Regions from separate parts of the Planctobacterium sp. R6 genome, predicted to be linked through region 3. Evidence: predicted binding sites of a transcription regulator. Region 3 holds the regulator's gene; each other region holds the start of a gene.
The links. The regulator sigma-54, encoded in region 3, starts transcription at its own class of promoters, with help from an activator protein. The targets are predictions, from matches to a motif close to GTTGGCACGNNNNTNGNNT.

Region 1 (3,540 bases), on a different contig from region 3:
TGGTAACGGTAGGCTCATCAACCGACAGCGGAGGCAAAGCCTCAACCTTGTTCACGTCACAGATGGTGTCTGAAATTTTCAGCTCACCCAGACCGGTTACCGCGATAATGTCGCCAGCGTAACCAGCGTCCACTTCATGTCGCTGCAGGCCCATATAGCCCAGTATCTGGCCTACTTTGCCATTGCGTTTTTTGCCATCCGCCGTCACAACAGTAACCTGTTGATTCAGTTTAACGCTACCGCGGGTAACACGACCAACACCGATTACACCTACATAAGAGTTATAATCAAGCTGCGAAATCTGCATCTGGAGAGGACCATCTATATCTGCATCAGGTGGTGATACCTGATCTACAATGGTCTGAAATAGTGCCGTCATATCTTCAGCAGGCTGGTCAGAATCTAACGACGCCCAACCGTTTAGCGCTGAAGCGTAAACCACCTGGAAGTCCAACTGCTCGTCAGTTGCCCCCAGGTTGTCGAACAAATCAAATACCTGGTCCATTACCCAGTCAGGACGTGCGCCCGGCTTGTCGATTTTGTTAATCACAACAATCGGCTTTAATCCCTGAGCAAAGGCTTTCTGAGTAACAAAACGCGTTTGCGGCATTGGGCCTTCCTGCGCATCAACCAGCAACAGTACAGAGTCAGCCATTGACATTACACGCTCTACTTCACCACCGAAATCGGCGTGTCCGGGCGTGTCAACGATATTGATACGGTAATCGTTCCATTTAATCGCTGTATTTTTCGCCAGGATAGTAATACCACGTTCTTTTTCAATGTCATTGGAGTCCATGACACGTTCTTCAGTCTCACCCCGGCTTTCAAGGGTTCCTGACTGCTGCAGAAGTTTGTCTACCAGGGTTGTTTTCCCGTGGTCAACGTGGGCTATAATGGCGATATTACGCAACTTTTCTATGGCTACCGGATTGGCTGTCATTTAATGATTTCTCTGTAACTTATTAAAACGATGGCGGACGTCTTCGTCAGCACGCTCAGGTGCTCGGTTTTTAACCGGATGAGGTCAGCGAGGCGCGGATTTTACAGGGTTATCAGAAAATAAGCGATTGAAATCTAAACTTTCTTCAGAATATTCACTGGATTGTCATATTTACAGGTTCAGTTTATTTATTTAACGCATTATTAGACTATGTCTTTGCACCAATATGGATATAGACTAGTGTTTTAACTGATAAACGCCAATACATTGCACTAATTTGGATCGTTATGCACCATACTGGTGCCTGCGGATATAAAAACAGTAACACTGACAAACAGGTGTTTAATATAACCCTATGTTTTATATCGACTTTTATTAAATATTAAGATGGCATGAAAATAGCTAAATACACAAGCTATAGATATAAGCTATGATTTCAGGAATTTTTAAGGTGTTTCCTGACACCAACTATGACCTACTCAACCGGAGGACAATATGTCAGTAGAATCGGCTTTAGCCTTGATTGCAGAAAGTGAAGCAAAGTTTGTTGATCTGAGATTTACCGATACAAAAGGTAAAGAGCAGCACGTTTCTATCCCTGCAGGGCTTATCGACGAAGAGTTTTTTGAAGAAGGTAAAATGTTTGATGGCTCTTCAATCGCAGGATGGAAAGGAATCAACGAATCAGACATGATTTTGATGCCAGATCCCGCTACTGCTGTATTAGATCCTTTTGCTGAAGAGGCACAGGTTAACATTCGCTGTGGTATCGTTGAACCTTCTACTATGCAAGGCTACGACCGCGACCCTCGCTCAATTGCAGCTCGCGCTGAAGAGTATCTAAAATCAACAGGTATCGGTGATACCGCTTACTTCGGTCCAGAGCCAGAGTTCTTCTTGTTTGATGACATCCGCTTCCACACTGAAATGGGCGAGTCTTACTACATGATCGACTCATCAGAAGCCAAGTGGAACTCAGGTGCAGAGTTTGAAGGCGGTAACCTGGGTCACCGTCCTGGCGTAAAAGGCGGTTACTTCCCGGTACCTCCGGTTGACTCTGCTCATGACATTCGTACCGCAATGTGTCTGGTTATGGAAGAAATGGGCCTGACAGTTGAAGCTCACCACCACGAAGTAGCCACAGCGGGTCAGAACGAAATCGCATGTCAATTTAATACTATCGTTAATAAAGCAGACGAAATCCAAATCTACAAATATGTAGTTCACAACGTTGCTGATGCCTACGGTAAATCTGCCACCTTTATGCCTAAGCCACTGGTAGGTGACAACGGTTCTGGTATGCACTGCCACCAGTCTATCAGTAAAGATGGTCAAAACATCTTTGCCGGTGATAAGTACGGCGGTTTGTCTGAAGAAGCCTTGTATTACATCGGTGGTATCATCAAGCACGCGCGTGCCATTAATGCCTTCGCAAATGCTTCTACTAACTCCTATAAGCGTTTAGTACCTGGTTTTGAAGCTCCGGTAATGCTGGCCTATTCAGCGCGCAACCGTTCTGCTTCTATCCGTATTCCTTACGTAACCAGCGCGAAAGCACGTCGTATCGAAGTACGTTTCCCTGATCCAACTGCCAACCCTTATCTGGCCTTTACAGCCATGTTAATGGCCGGTATCGACGGTATCAAAAACAAGATCCACCCTGGCGATGCAATGGATAAAGACTTGTACGACCTGCCAGCAGAAGAAGCCGCTGAAATCCCAACTGTTGCCAGTTCACTGGAAATGGCGTTACAGGCACTGGACAACGACCGTGACTTCCTGAAAGCGGGTGGCGTAATGAGCGATGACATGATTGACGCCTACATCGCACTTAAAGCTGATGAAGTAGAAAAACTTAACATGACTACTGCACCAGTCGAATTTGACATGTACTACAGCGTATAAACCGCAGGTACAAGGTTAATCTGATAAAAACCCGCTTAATAGCGGGTTTTTTTGTGAACATTTTCACTTTTACTATTGAGAAATCCCCCCGGGCAGACAACACTTACAGAGTCTTCCCACTAAATCATTGTGCTATGTCCTGTAAATTCGCCACTTTATTAATGATGTTGTGCCTCTGTGTGAACGCATTGGCGACAACAAAAATATACAAAGTAGTGAAAGCGGATGGCAGCATAGTCTATACCGATAAACCACCGGCTAACGCCCAGGAATATAAACTGGAGGTAAAACCCAACATTATCGCTACACCTACGCACAAAAATAGCGCAACAACGATCCCGGCGAGCAATTCCGCACCATCACCAGACTATAGCGTAACGATCACTTCTCCCGCCAATGAAGCTACTGTGCGCAATAATGCCGGCACTGTCACTATCAGTGCGAATGTATCACCGGAAGTCAAAGGATTGTACAGGCTCATTGTTAATGGTGAGCCCACTGCTCAACAGGCTTCCCCGGTTTTTGAACTTCAGGAACTGAACAGAGGTGAGTATAAAATAAAAATCGAACTTCTTGACCAGTCAGGCAAGCTACTTGCATCTTCTCCGTTAAGCACCTTTTATCTACATAAAGCATCTGCACTAATCAATGCAAACTAGATAATTCAAGGGGTTAGAAAGCAGCGCTTTCAA
Region 2 (3,540 bases), on a different contig from region 3:
ACTGTTTTCTTCTACCGTCATCTCACTGCGTACTGCCGGTAAATCGGGGTTGTAACGTTTTTGGGTTTGCTCAGTGGAAGTAAAATCCATGCTGACATCCACCTGAGAGGTGTAGTTACCCAAACCTAAAACCGGGATCAAAATAGAATCAATTTTACCCTGATATTCCGCTTCACGCTGCTTAACGATTTCAAACTCTTTTCTGGAACGGGCGGAAATGGAATCCTGTGAACCCGAATTTAATAAGCGACCATTGCTGTCAGTTACCGTGACACGATCAGGATCAATGGTTTCTACCGCTGAAGCCACCATATCCACGATGGCATCCACTTCTTCACTGTTAAGAATCGCACCACGGCGCATAGTTATAACCACTGTGGCACTGCCGCGAGATTGTTTACGGGCAAATACATTTTCACGTGGCATAGCCAACAGGACTTTGGCTTTATTGACGTTTGCCATGTCTTCGATTGTGCGAGCAATTTGTTGTTCACGGGCGTGTTTCAGGCGTTCTTTTTCAACGCGTTGACTAACACCAAACCCCATATCCTGCATAATAATGTCAGTACCGGAATTCGGAGCCTGAGATAAACCTTGTCTGGCCAAAGACAATTTAATGGCTTCGTACTGGTCTTCCGGAACCAAAATCGTATTGCCTTCCAACTGATAGGGGATCTGTGCTACATCTAAATGATCCAGCGTCTGGATCAGTTCATCAGTGGGAAGTTTCGCGAGCGGACGATAATCCGGCTCTTGTGCCCAGATCACGATGAATATGGCAATTGCTACGCATATCACCAGGGCTACTACCAGGATAATCTGGCGCAACATATCTACGCTGCCCAAAGCATCCATAAAGCCGGATTTCTGTTCTGCCGATTCCAGGTCCAGGTTATCGCCTGGAACGGTTAAGTCTGTAGTTGCGTCAGCCATCTGTTATCGCTCCGTTATACCGGCATTTGCATAATTTGCTTATAAGCTTCCATCACTTTGTTACGTACCTGAACGGTCGCTTCAAAGGCAATGCCAGCTTTCTCTTTTGCCACCATGACATCCGCCAGGCTTAATGTGGTATCCCCCATTTCAAACCGGTTAGCCATCTCTTTGCCATGTAACTGCATATTATTCACACCATTGATGGCTGAACTGAGCATATCGGCAAAATTTTCACGGGAAGGATTGGTTTGCAAGTCTACAGAGGGCGTCAACTCAGTTTTCGTTTGAGCCGCCAGCATTTGCATTTCTCTGTATAAGGAATCTGCTTTGATATCCATCACTCTCTCCAGGAATCTGTCACTTTGACAATTTCCCTTTGTAAAGCAATGATGATGCCAACAATATTTTATTGTTATTTAACAGTAAGTTAAGCGTCAATATAGATAAATTTGACAGTACTGCAGGCATGGCAAAACCGCCAGTGACAGAAAAATGTCACCGGAAGTTTAGTTATATAAATAGGTGTTTTATCAAGCCGGTAGGTCGATACCCATTTCCCGCATTTTTGCCAGTTTGTAGCGTAGGGTTCTGGGGCTAATTCCCAACTTTTCGGCGACATCCTTGCGCTTGCCATTACAGGAAATAAGCATTTCCAGAATGATTTGGTTTTCCTGGTGTTTAAGTTCCTGTCCCAGCAGATCGCTACTTTGAGGTTCCAGCTCTGCAGAGGAAGCTATCTCTATGTCATGAATATGATTGTCCAGCATCAGTTCGTGCTCTGTGATGAGATTTCCGTCACAGAGAATTAAGGCTCTTTGAATCACATTCTCCAGTTCCCTGACATTTCCCGGCCAGGGATGTAGCAATAGCTTTTGTCTGGCGGCAAAGCTGATATCCGGTATCCGGTATCCCTGACGCAGTGCATGGCGCTCTACCAGGTGTTCCGCCAATGGTACAATATCCCCAACTCGTTCATTAAGCGGTAACCAGTGCAGCGGAAAGACATTCAGTCGATAATAAAGATCTTCCCTAAACAAACCGTTTTGTACCGACTGCATTAGGTCCCGGTTACTGGTGGCGATCACACGCACATCCAGTTTTATGGTCTTACGACTGCCTAAGCGTTCTACTTCTCGCTCCTGCAAGACCCGCAACAATTTGGCCTGCAACCCTAAATCCATTTCAGTCACTTCATCCAGCATAATAGTACCTTGCTGAGCCTGCTCAAATTTACCAATCGAGGTTTGTAGAGCACCAGTAAAAGCGCCTTTTTCGTATCCAAATAAGGTAGCTTCTAGCATGTTTTCAGGAATAGCGGCACAGTTAATTGCTACAAATGGGCCGTCTGCCCTGCTACTTTGTTCGTGGATGTAGCGCCCCAACACCTCTTTACCCGAACCACTGGGTCCTAACACCATCACAGTAGCATCTGTTTTCGCCACTCTTTGTGCTAGTTGCAACAGGCGCTGACTGGACTCGTCCCCCACTACCGGCTTGAAGCCATCTTCTGACTGGGCCGGTGCATATCGGGCAATAAGGTTTAACAACACATCCGGCTCAAAAGGCTTAGCGATGTAATCTGTTGCCCCGGATTGCATCGCCGTTACCGCGTCGTCAATTTGAGCGTAGGCCGTCATCAAAATGACAGGGAGGTTTGGAAACTTGTTTCTCACTACCTGTAATAACTGAATACCGGACATACCGGTCATCTGTATATCACTGACGATAAGATCGACTTTAACTTCATTAATGCGAGAGATAGCTGTTTCCGCGCATTCACAGACAACAACTTTATAACCACCTAACTCAAGCGTATCGTAGAGTGCTTCCCGTAATCCCTGGTCGTCTTCCACCAGCATTACACATTTCTGGTTCATGCGAATTCTCCTGCCATATTCACGGAGTCTGTTGTCTCAGATAGTTCTGATTGGTCTGATTGCTTAGGACCATGCTCATTTGCTTTATTGCTTAGCAGCGCAACCGGGAAGCGCAACGTAAAAGTAGCGCCACCCGCATCATTATTTTTTGCTGTTACCTGACCTTTGTGACTGGCCATTACCGCCCTCACTACCGCCAGGCCAAGCCCTGTCCCCTGGGTTCGAGTGGTATAAAAGGATTCAAACAACTTTTCCCGATCTTTTACTGGTATTCCCGGCCCGTTGTCACAAACCGATAACGCCAACCAGGAGTCGTCTTGACTAAGGCCAATATCGATACTTGTAGCCCCCACCGATTGGGCGTTTTGCAGCAAATTATTTAGTGCACCAGAGATCGCAGTTGAATTACCGAGGATTACATAATTGCCATTCGCGGAGTGGCAGTTAATCTTCAATTGCAGATCGGTTTTTTCTTCCAGAGTGTCACAGGAGAGTTGTTGGCAAAGTGTTATTAAGTCAACTTTTTCAATGATATTTTCAGCACCGCTTTTGGCAAACAGCAACATATCGTTAATTTGCTTTTCAAGGTCTTTAAGTCGGGTAATTAACTTTTCACTAAATCGTGTCTGCCTGGTACAAGCCAATCCGGTAGATTGCAGGTTTCGCGCGTAAAGCAAAGCTGCTGACAAAGGGGTTCGCAATTGATGGGCCAGTGAAGCCATCATTT
Region 3 (3,540 bases):
GCGTCAAATTCTATACCAGGCGAGCAGGTGAGTACAATAGCCAGGGGACTACTCAGACCTTCAACACGACCATGTGGTATGGCGATGCCGTTGCCGATCCCGGTACTGCCCATTTTTTCCCGGCACAGAAGACTGTTCAGAACGTCTTCTTCATTGAGTTCGCTGAGTTTTTCACTGGCAACAACACTGATGATTTGCAGAGCGCGTTTTTTGCTGGTAATGGGGACTGCACAGCGCGTGCAGTCCGATGAAAGGATGTCTTTGATTTCCATCCTCGTTTAGACTCCTCTAATGACTCTTGAGCTTTTCTTTATGCTTAATAACCTGCCTGTCGAGCTTGTCGATGAGAGAGTCAATGGCAGCGTACATGTCTTTGTGCTCGGATGTCGCAAAAACTTCTCCACCGTCGAGGTGCATGGTTGCTTCTGCTTTTTGATTGAGTTTTTCAACGTTTAAGATGACATATACATTGTTTATGTGATCAAAATGTCGTTCCAGTTTAGTGAATTTTGTATCGACATAATCGCGAAGAGAATCGGTGATTTCGACGTGATGACCTGATAAGTTTATTTGCATAATTGGTCGTCCTTCTTGTAGGGAAGTCTATAACAGACTCTTACGTTGGTTAGATGGAGGAATCGAGAGCGATTCCCGGTATTTTGCAATGGTTCGCCGGGCTACCATAATGCCCTGATCGGCTAACAATTGCGCAATTTTGCTATCACTGAGTGGCTTGGCCTGATTCTCAGCGGCCACCAGTTTTTTAATCAATGCCCTGATGGCGGTAGAGGAGCATTCCCCACCATTTTCTGTGGCCACATGGCTGGAGAAGAAATACTTCAGCTCAAAGATACCTCTCGGGGTGTGCATGTACTTCTGTGTGGTCACACGGGAAATCGTAGATTCGTGCATATCCACCATTTCAGCCACGTCGTTAAGCACCATGGGCTTCATCATTTCCGGCCCGTGCTCGAAAAAGCCGTGCTGTTGCTGGACAATACAATTGGCCACTTTGAGTAGGGTGTCGTTACGGCTTTCGATACTCTTGATAAACCACTTCGCTTCCTGCATATGCGAGCGAATAAACTGCCCGTCGGCACTATTTCTGCTGCCCCGGCTCATGGCGGCATATTGCTGATTGATATTGAGCTTTGGCACGGAATCGGGGTTGAGTTCGACAATCCAGCGTCCGGATTTTTTCATGACCGAGACATCGGGGATCACATAATCTGGTTCTTTGGTATTTAAGGTACTGCCCGGATGCGGATTCAGGGTTTGCAGTAACTTTAATACTTCTTTGAGCTGTTCTTCACGCAATTTAGATTTTCTGATCAAGGTACGAAAATCTTTTGCCATTAACAGATCGGAAAAGTCACACAGCAGTGATTTTGCTTCCTGTAACCAGGGAGTGTCTTTGGGGAATTGCCCCAACTGCACCAGCAAGCACTCTTGTGGTGTGATTGAGCCTGAACCTAAGGGGTCGAAGTGTTGAATGCGTTTTCTGACACATTCCACTTCGTCGATTTCAATTTCTTCATCATCGAGGCTTTCGAGGATTTCCTCAACCGAAACGGTGAGATAACCGGATTCATCAATAGAATCTATGATGGCCAAAGCAATGGCTTCATCGGTTTCGCTGAACGGGGTCAGGTGTAATTGCCAGAGCAGGTGATCCTGTATGGATTCACTGGTTTCACCCTGATACACCTGGTCGTCATCCGGGCCTACACCACCTGACGAGGCGGGTGCTGATGACGCGCTGTAGTATTCATCCCAGGTGCTGTCTATCGGAAGCTCATCGGGTAAGTCGTTCTTTTCCAGCGCATCACTTGAGTCAATGCCGTCTGAACCACTGAATTCGTTGTCGCTGTCGGCGCCATTCAACTCAGCCGTTTTGGGTTCTTTGAGTAATTCCAACGCTTCATCGCTACCGGCTTCGGTATTTTCATCCACTTCCAGCAATGGATTGGCGTCTAACGCATCCTGAATTTCTTGTTGCAGGTCAAGCGTTGACAGTTGCAGCAGACGAATTGCTTGCTGCAATTGAGGGGTCATTGTTAGCTGTTGGCTAAATTTTAGTTGTAAAGACGGCTTCATTAAAAATGGTTTTTTCCGACTCCAGAGCTCAGGGTTACTGTGCCCCAATCTTTAGATTGTTGTTAGTGTTACTATAGCCTGAATTGCTCACCCAGGTATACATCTCTTACTTGCTGATTTGCTAAAACTGTTTCGGGTTCGCCTTCGGCAATGACCTGTCCATGACTGACAATATAGGCCTGTTCGCAGACATCCAGCGTTTCTCTGACATTGTGGTCAGTGATCAGTACACCGATCCCCCTGTCCCGCAAGTGGTGAATAATCTTCTTTATATCATTAACAGAAATAGGGTCAACGCCTGCGAAGGGTTCGTCCAGCAAAATAAATTGCGGATTGGCGGCCAGAGCGCGGGCAATCTCTACTCTGCGACGCTCACCACCAGACAAGCTCATGCCCAGATTGTGACGAATGTGATTTAAATTAAATTCATCCAGCAGTTCATCGGCAAGTTCTTCGCGTTGCTCGTTATCCAGCTCTTTGCGCATTTGTAAAATGGCCATCAGATTCTGGAATACACTGAGTTTTCTGAAAATTGAAGATTCCTGGGGCAAATAACCGATGCCATGACGCGCCCGCACATGCATAGGTTGCAAGGTCAGTTGATGCTGATCAATAAAAATCTCCCCTTTGTCCAGGGGAACGAGACCGACGATCATGTAAAATGTAGTGGTTTTCCCGGCCCCATTGGGTCCCAGTAAACCAACTATCTGGCCGGTACTAACTTCAATGCTGACATCTCGCACCACCTGACGGCTTTTATAGGATTTTGCCAGATTATTCGCGTATAACGTGGGCACTTAAATGAGTTTCCTTGTTCGGTTGCGCTTGCAGATTAATTTTTATCGTCGGTCTGAAAAACAGTGGTCACTCTGCCGTCGGCTTCGTTGCTTCCGGCGATTAACTGTTCTTTCTCTAAATTAAAGCTGATCTTTTCACCTTTCACCATACTGGTGTCCTGATAAAGTTCTGCCGCACCATTAAGCTCCAGGGTCCGAAACTCAACAATGTAACGAATTTCTTCAGCTTTGGCGGTGATTTTACTGCCGTCATCCATAGTTTGGGAATAAACAGCGGGTTTGCCAAGCGCCACAAATATTTCTTTGCCTTTGCCATCCTCTGCCGAGACTCTCACTTCGTCAGCATTAATGGATAGGGTGCCCTGGCGCACGTTAACATCTTCTTTGAATACAGATGTTTTGCGTTTGCCATCGACAAACTGAGATTTTGAATCAACCTCAATGGGAAGTTTAAAGTCATCTTTCCCAGCCCATGCCGGACATGACAGCAGGAGCAATACACTGCTAATGGGCAACAGGTTGTTGATAAATCGTTTTAACATGGTCTTTGAGTTCCAGTTTACGGGTCAACAGATTAACTGTTAAGCCGTTGCTTTCAATAATGAAATCCAACCCGGTGATGGTGACCGGGTTATTCGATTTGGCT
Region 4 (3,540 bases), on a different contig from region 3:
ACTGACGACGGGTGATACCGTCTGCATATCCGGTAGTGGAGTCAGTTCCCGAAGAATTGAGAATATACCAGGTTTGCGTGGAAGGACGTCTCACCGCCAAATCCGCTTTTCCGTCACCATCATAGTCTGCAGGCACCGGAAGATCTTCAGCGCGCTTACCAAACTGATGTCGAGTTATCCCATCAGAATTGCCGGTTACAGGATCAACGCCTGATGAGTTTCTAATTAACCAGTATTGAGTATCTGCCTGACGAATAGCGATATCCGCCTTTCCGTCACCATCGTAATCGGCCGGAACAGGAAAATCAGAAGCCTGTTCGCCAAACGGAATTCTGGAAATACCGTCTCTGTTGTTAGTTTGACGGTCCACTCCGGAAGAATTGAGAATATACCAGGTTAGGTTTTCACTGCGATAGACAGCGATATCCGTGATACCGTCACCGTCATAGTCTGCGGGCACAGGCACATCCGTAACACGACGTCCAAATTCACGGGTGACAACTTCTCCGGTTGAACTATGCTGGATAATCCATTCGGCGGTCGATAAACGTCGCAGTCCAAAATCACGAATGCCGTCGCCATCAAAATCACCTGTTATCGGAACGTCATAGTCCGTGCGTTCGAAAAAGTGCCTTTGTATGCCATCACCGCGCGTAGAATTGAAGTCTTGCCCTGAGGAGTTGCGAATATAAAACGCCCCGTTTGACAGACGACTGACCGCAATATCGGCCAGCGTATCATTGTCAAAACTGAAATTTGACGCCTGTATTGAAGTGAAAAATGAAAGAAATGCGCCTGCAATAGCGAGTTTTTTGTACACTCTGAGTCCCTTCTGAACGTGATATTTATTCCGGGCCTGAATATAAAGTAACCGGGTGTGTTTTGCAATCCGCAAAGGACCAGTATCGGTGTGCTAAAAAGAAGCGCTTCGTCCAAAAACAAGGAACTAAACAAGCGCCGGATTCCGGGTATGTGGAGATCATTTGGCAGTCAGCTTAGGAAAAAGCTTTTAGTCGATTATTGTTATCCCTGCTGCGTTTTAAAAAATCCAGACTGCGATCAAATTGCGATTTTGCTAAACGATCGTACAGCACCACATTGACCGTTGCAGCCAAGTTCATGCTGCCATGTGTGGGTATGTATATCACCTCATCAGACTGGGCCAGTAACTGTGGATCCACCGAACCATCTTCCGGACCAAATACATAATAGGCATTGTCCGGGTGCTGAAAATCCGGCAATGGAATGGCCCCTTCCACCAATTCTACCACCACGCGTTTTGCGCCTTTTGGTGTCATTGCAAACAAATCCTCAACGCCAATAGTGGGAATTTTCAGATGCATGTTTTTGGTATCTGCATTGAATTCTTTGGCATAGCGATAGCGATTGCCGGTATAAAATACCGAACTGGCCCCATAACAACCCGCTGCCCTCAAAATAGAAGCAACATTGCTGGCTGACTTGGGATTTTGTAAACCAATGGAGATTAACTGAGTGTGCATGGATTTTCTCTTGCCTGACAGTGGCAAATTGTATTACACCGTCAGGCAAGCGAACAACTGCGAATCTGCGCTTTAATTCAGATGTTCCTGCTTCTCTTCCTCAAAGTCATCAGCGAGATCGCGCTTTTCCACCCCGCTAAGTACATGGCCAGCCTGTTGGAACACTTCCTTTTCCTCTTCTTCCAGGTGATGCAGTACTTTTTCGCGCAACTGTTTCATATAGTGCAACCAGGCCGGAGAACTCATTTCGGTTTCGTCCAACACCGTAATGAGTTCGTCGATTTCATGATGTTCATGAATACCATGACGTGACTGTTCTAATGTTCTGTCAGAACGCATCAAGGTTTTGTAAAAATGACGCTCTTCTGCTGCCGCGTGGGCTTGCAGCTCTTCTTTCAGCTCCGCAAAATATTGACGACGCGACTCAGAATCTCCCGACGTACTGATCAGGATTTTCATTAACAGGCGCTGCTTTTCATGATCGCGTCGAATCGTTTCAAAAATTTCCATCGTTCACTCCTTTTGTTGTTCAGCTTATCTGGAGCGAGGATTGTGCCAATCTCGAAAGATTCTTAAGTAGTTGTTTTTATTTATTTTTATATGACAGTCAATGACAAGCCGATGGGCACTCTGTAAAAATTTCACAGCGGAACAGGTAAGATTTATCAGTACCGGTGCGCTGACCTGTCAGAGACCGGACTGATAGTAAGCCAGAAACATCGCGGCAGTGGATTCAGCAATTTCCAGTTTTTCTGCTTCAGTGGGCGCTGCCTCGGCACACATGAGTTGCGGCCAAAAACAACTGCCTTTAACCAGGCTGTGGATTTGCTTATTTGCCTTTTCAATATCCAGTGGTTTTAAGCGCTTATCCTGCAGGGCGCGTTTTAACCAGCGCTGCAACACGGTTTCATAATCCCTGAACACCGCCGACTCCTGTTTCAGATCCTCCGGAGAATACATAAAATGTCCAAAGGCAACTCGCGTCAGATTGAGATACTCTGCAGACGAGATGACATCAATTTCAGACTTGATCAGCGCCACTAATTGCGGTTTGAGGGGTTGACCGGATTGATAATTGTCATCACTGTCCACCATAGAACTCTTCCATATTGAAGACAAAATGTGGATCACCAGATTTTCTTTAGCTTTAAAATGATTGTAGACCGTGCGTTTGGATACCTGCGCTTCTTCTGCAATTTTATCCATACTGGTACCTTGCACACCATCACGCTGAAAAGCCCTTTTTGCGGCACTGACGATGGCCTCGCGTTTTAATTCTGAGCGCGTTTTTTTTACTTCAACCATAGAATTGTTGCCACCTGTTGTGTAATGCCAAATCTGATACTTTGCAAAATTTACACTAATCAGTTTACTTTTTCCAATCTTTAAGTAAACTACACCGTGTCGTTTACTTTGTTCCACTACCTATTCCGGTGCTCACTCATGCGCTTAAAAGTCATATTATTTCTCAGTATTTTGTTGCTGACTCTGGGCTGCAGCACAACACATCATCGCGCTCCATTACACCTGTCCGGGCAATACTACAATTATCTGCAGCCGGATTTTGCGTCCTATTTACAAGCAACCGAAACTTACCTGACCGGAGCGCGGGATTTTCTGACTGATGACCACGTCCTGGAACTCAGCATGAATATGCCTTTTGAGCGCACACCCGAACAGCCAGCAGAGAAGGCTATTTTATTGGTTCATGGACTCAGTGATTCACCATTCTCATTTGTAGATATTAGTCGCTCCTTAGTAAAACAGGGGTTTTATGTACAAACGCTGTTGTTACCTGGCCATGGCACCAGGCCAGCGGATATGAAATTAGCCCGCTATGAAGACTGGCAAAATATCGTGGATCACTATGCCGCACTGTTGAAGCAAGACTACCAGGAAGTGTGGTTAGGCGGATACTCTACCGGTGGAAACTTAGTCACTATTCATGCTTTACAGCAACCTGACATCGCTGGCCTGCTACTGTTTTCACCGGGTTTTGAATCCAAAGCGGTACGCCTGGAGCCGCTGACACCCTTGC

Region 1: the regulator sigma-54 is predicted to act here: its motif matches at 1,330-1,348, upstream of glnA (glutamate--ammonia ligase).
Region 2: the regulator sigma-54 is predicted to act here: its motif matches at 1,318-1,336, upstream of fliE (flagellar hook-basal body complex protein FliE).
Region 4: the regulator sigma-54 is predicted to act here: its motif matches at 2,044-2,062, upstream of AC0J20_RS11160 (hemerythrin domain-containing protein).

What each region holds. Positions count from the first base shown of each region.
Region 1 covers NZ_JBVTQY010000076.1:3,973-7,512, reverse strand. The annotation lists gene typA (translational GTPase TypA) at 1-943, opposite strand, end outside; gene glnA (glutamate--ammonia ligase) at 1,439-2,848, shown strand; gene AC0J20_RS22855 (DUF4124 domain-containing protein) at 2,983-3,507, shown strand.
Region 2 covers NZ_JBVTQY010000001.1:214,488-218,027, reverse strand. The annotation lists gene fliF (flagellar basal-body MS-ring/collar protein FliF) at 1-933, opposite strand, end outside; gene fliE (flagellar hook-basal body complex protein FliE) at 948-1,274, opposite strand; gene AC0J20_RS00950 (sigma-54-dependent transcriptional regulator) at 1,467-2,813, opposite strand; gene AC0J20_RS00945 (sensor histidine kinase) at 2,810-3,540, opposite strand, start outside.
Region 3 covers NZ_JBVTQY010000022.1:24,335-27,874, reverse strand. The annotation lists gene ptsN (PTS IIA-like nitrogen regulatory protein PtsN) at 1-272, opposite strand, end outside; gene hpf (ribosome hibernation promoting factor) at 289-576, opposite strand; gene AC0J20_RS14270 (RNA polymerase factor sigma-54) at 604-2,097, opposite strand; gene lptB (LPS export ABC transporter ATP-binding protein) at 2,169-2,894, opposite strand; gene lptA (lipopolysaccharide transport periplasmic protein LptA) at 2,930-3,436, opposite strand; gene lptC (LPS export ABC transporter periplasmic protein LptC) at 3,399-3,540, opposite strand, start outside.
Region 4 covers NZ_JBVTQY010000014.1:67,068-70,607, forward strand. The annotation lists gene AC0J20_RS11150 (FG-GAP repeat domain-containing protein) at 1-820, opposite strand, end outside; gene AC0J20_RS11155 (RNA methyltransferase) at 996-1,502, opposite strand; gene AC0J20_RS11160 (hemerythrin domain-containing protein) at 1,575-2,012, opposite strand; gene AC0J20_RS11165 (TetR/AcrR family transcriptional regulator) at 2,190-2,807, opposite strand; gene AC0J20_RS11170 (alpha/beta hydrolase) at 2,946-3,540, shown strand, end outside.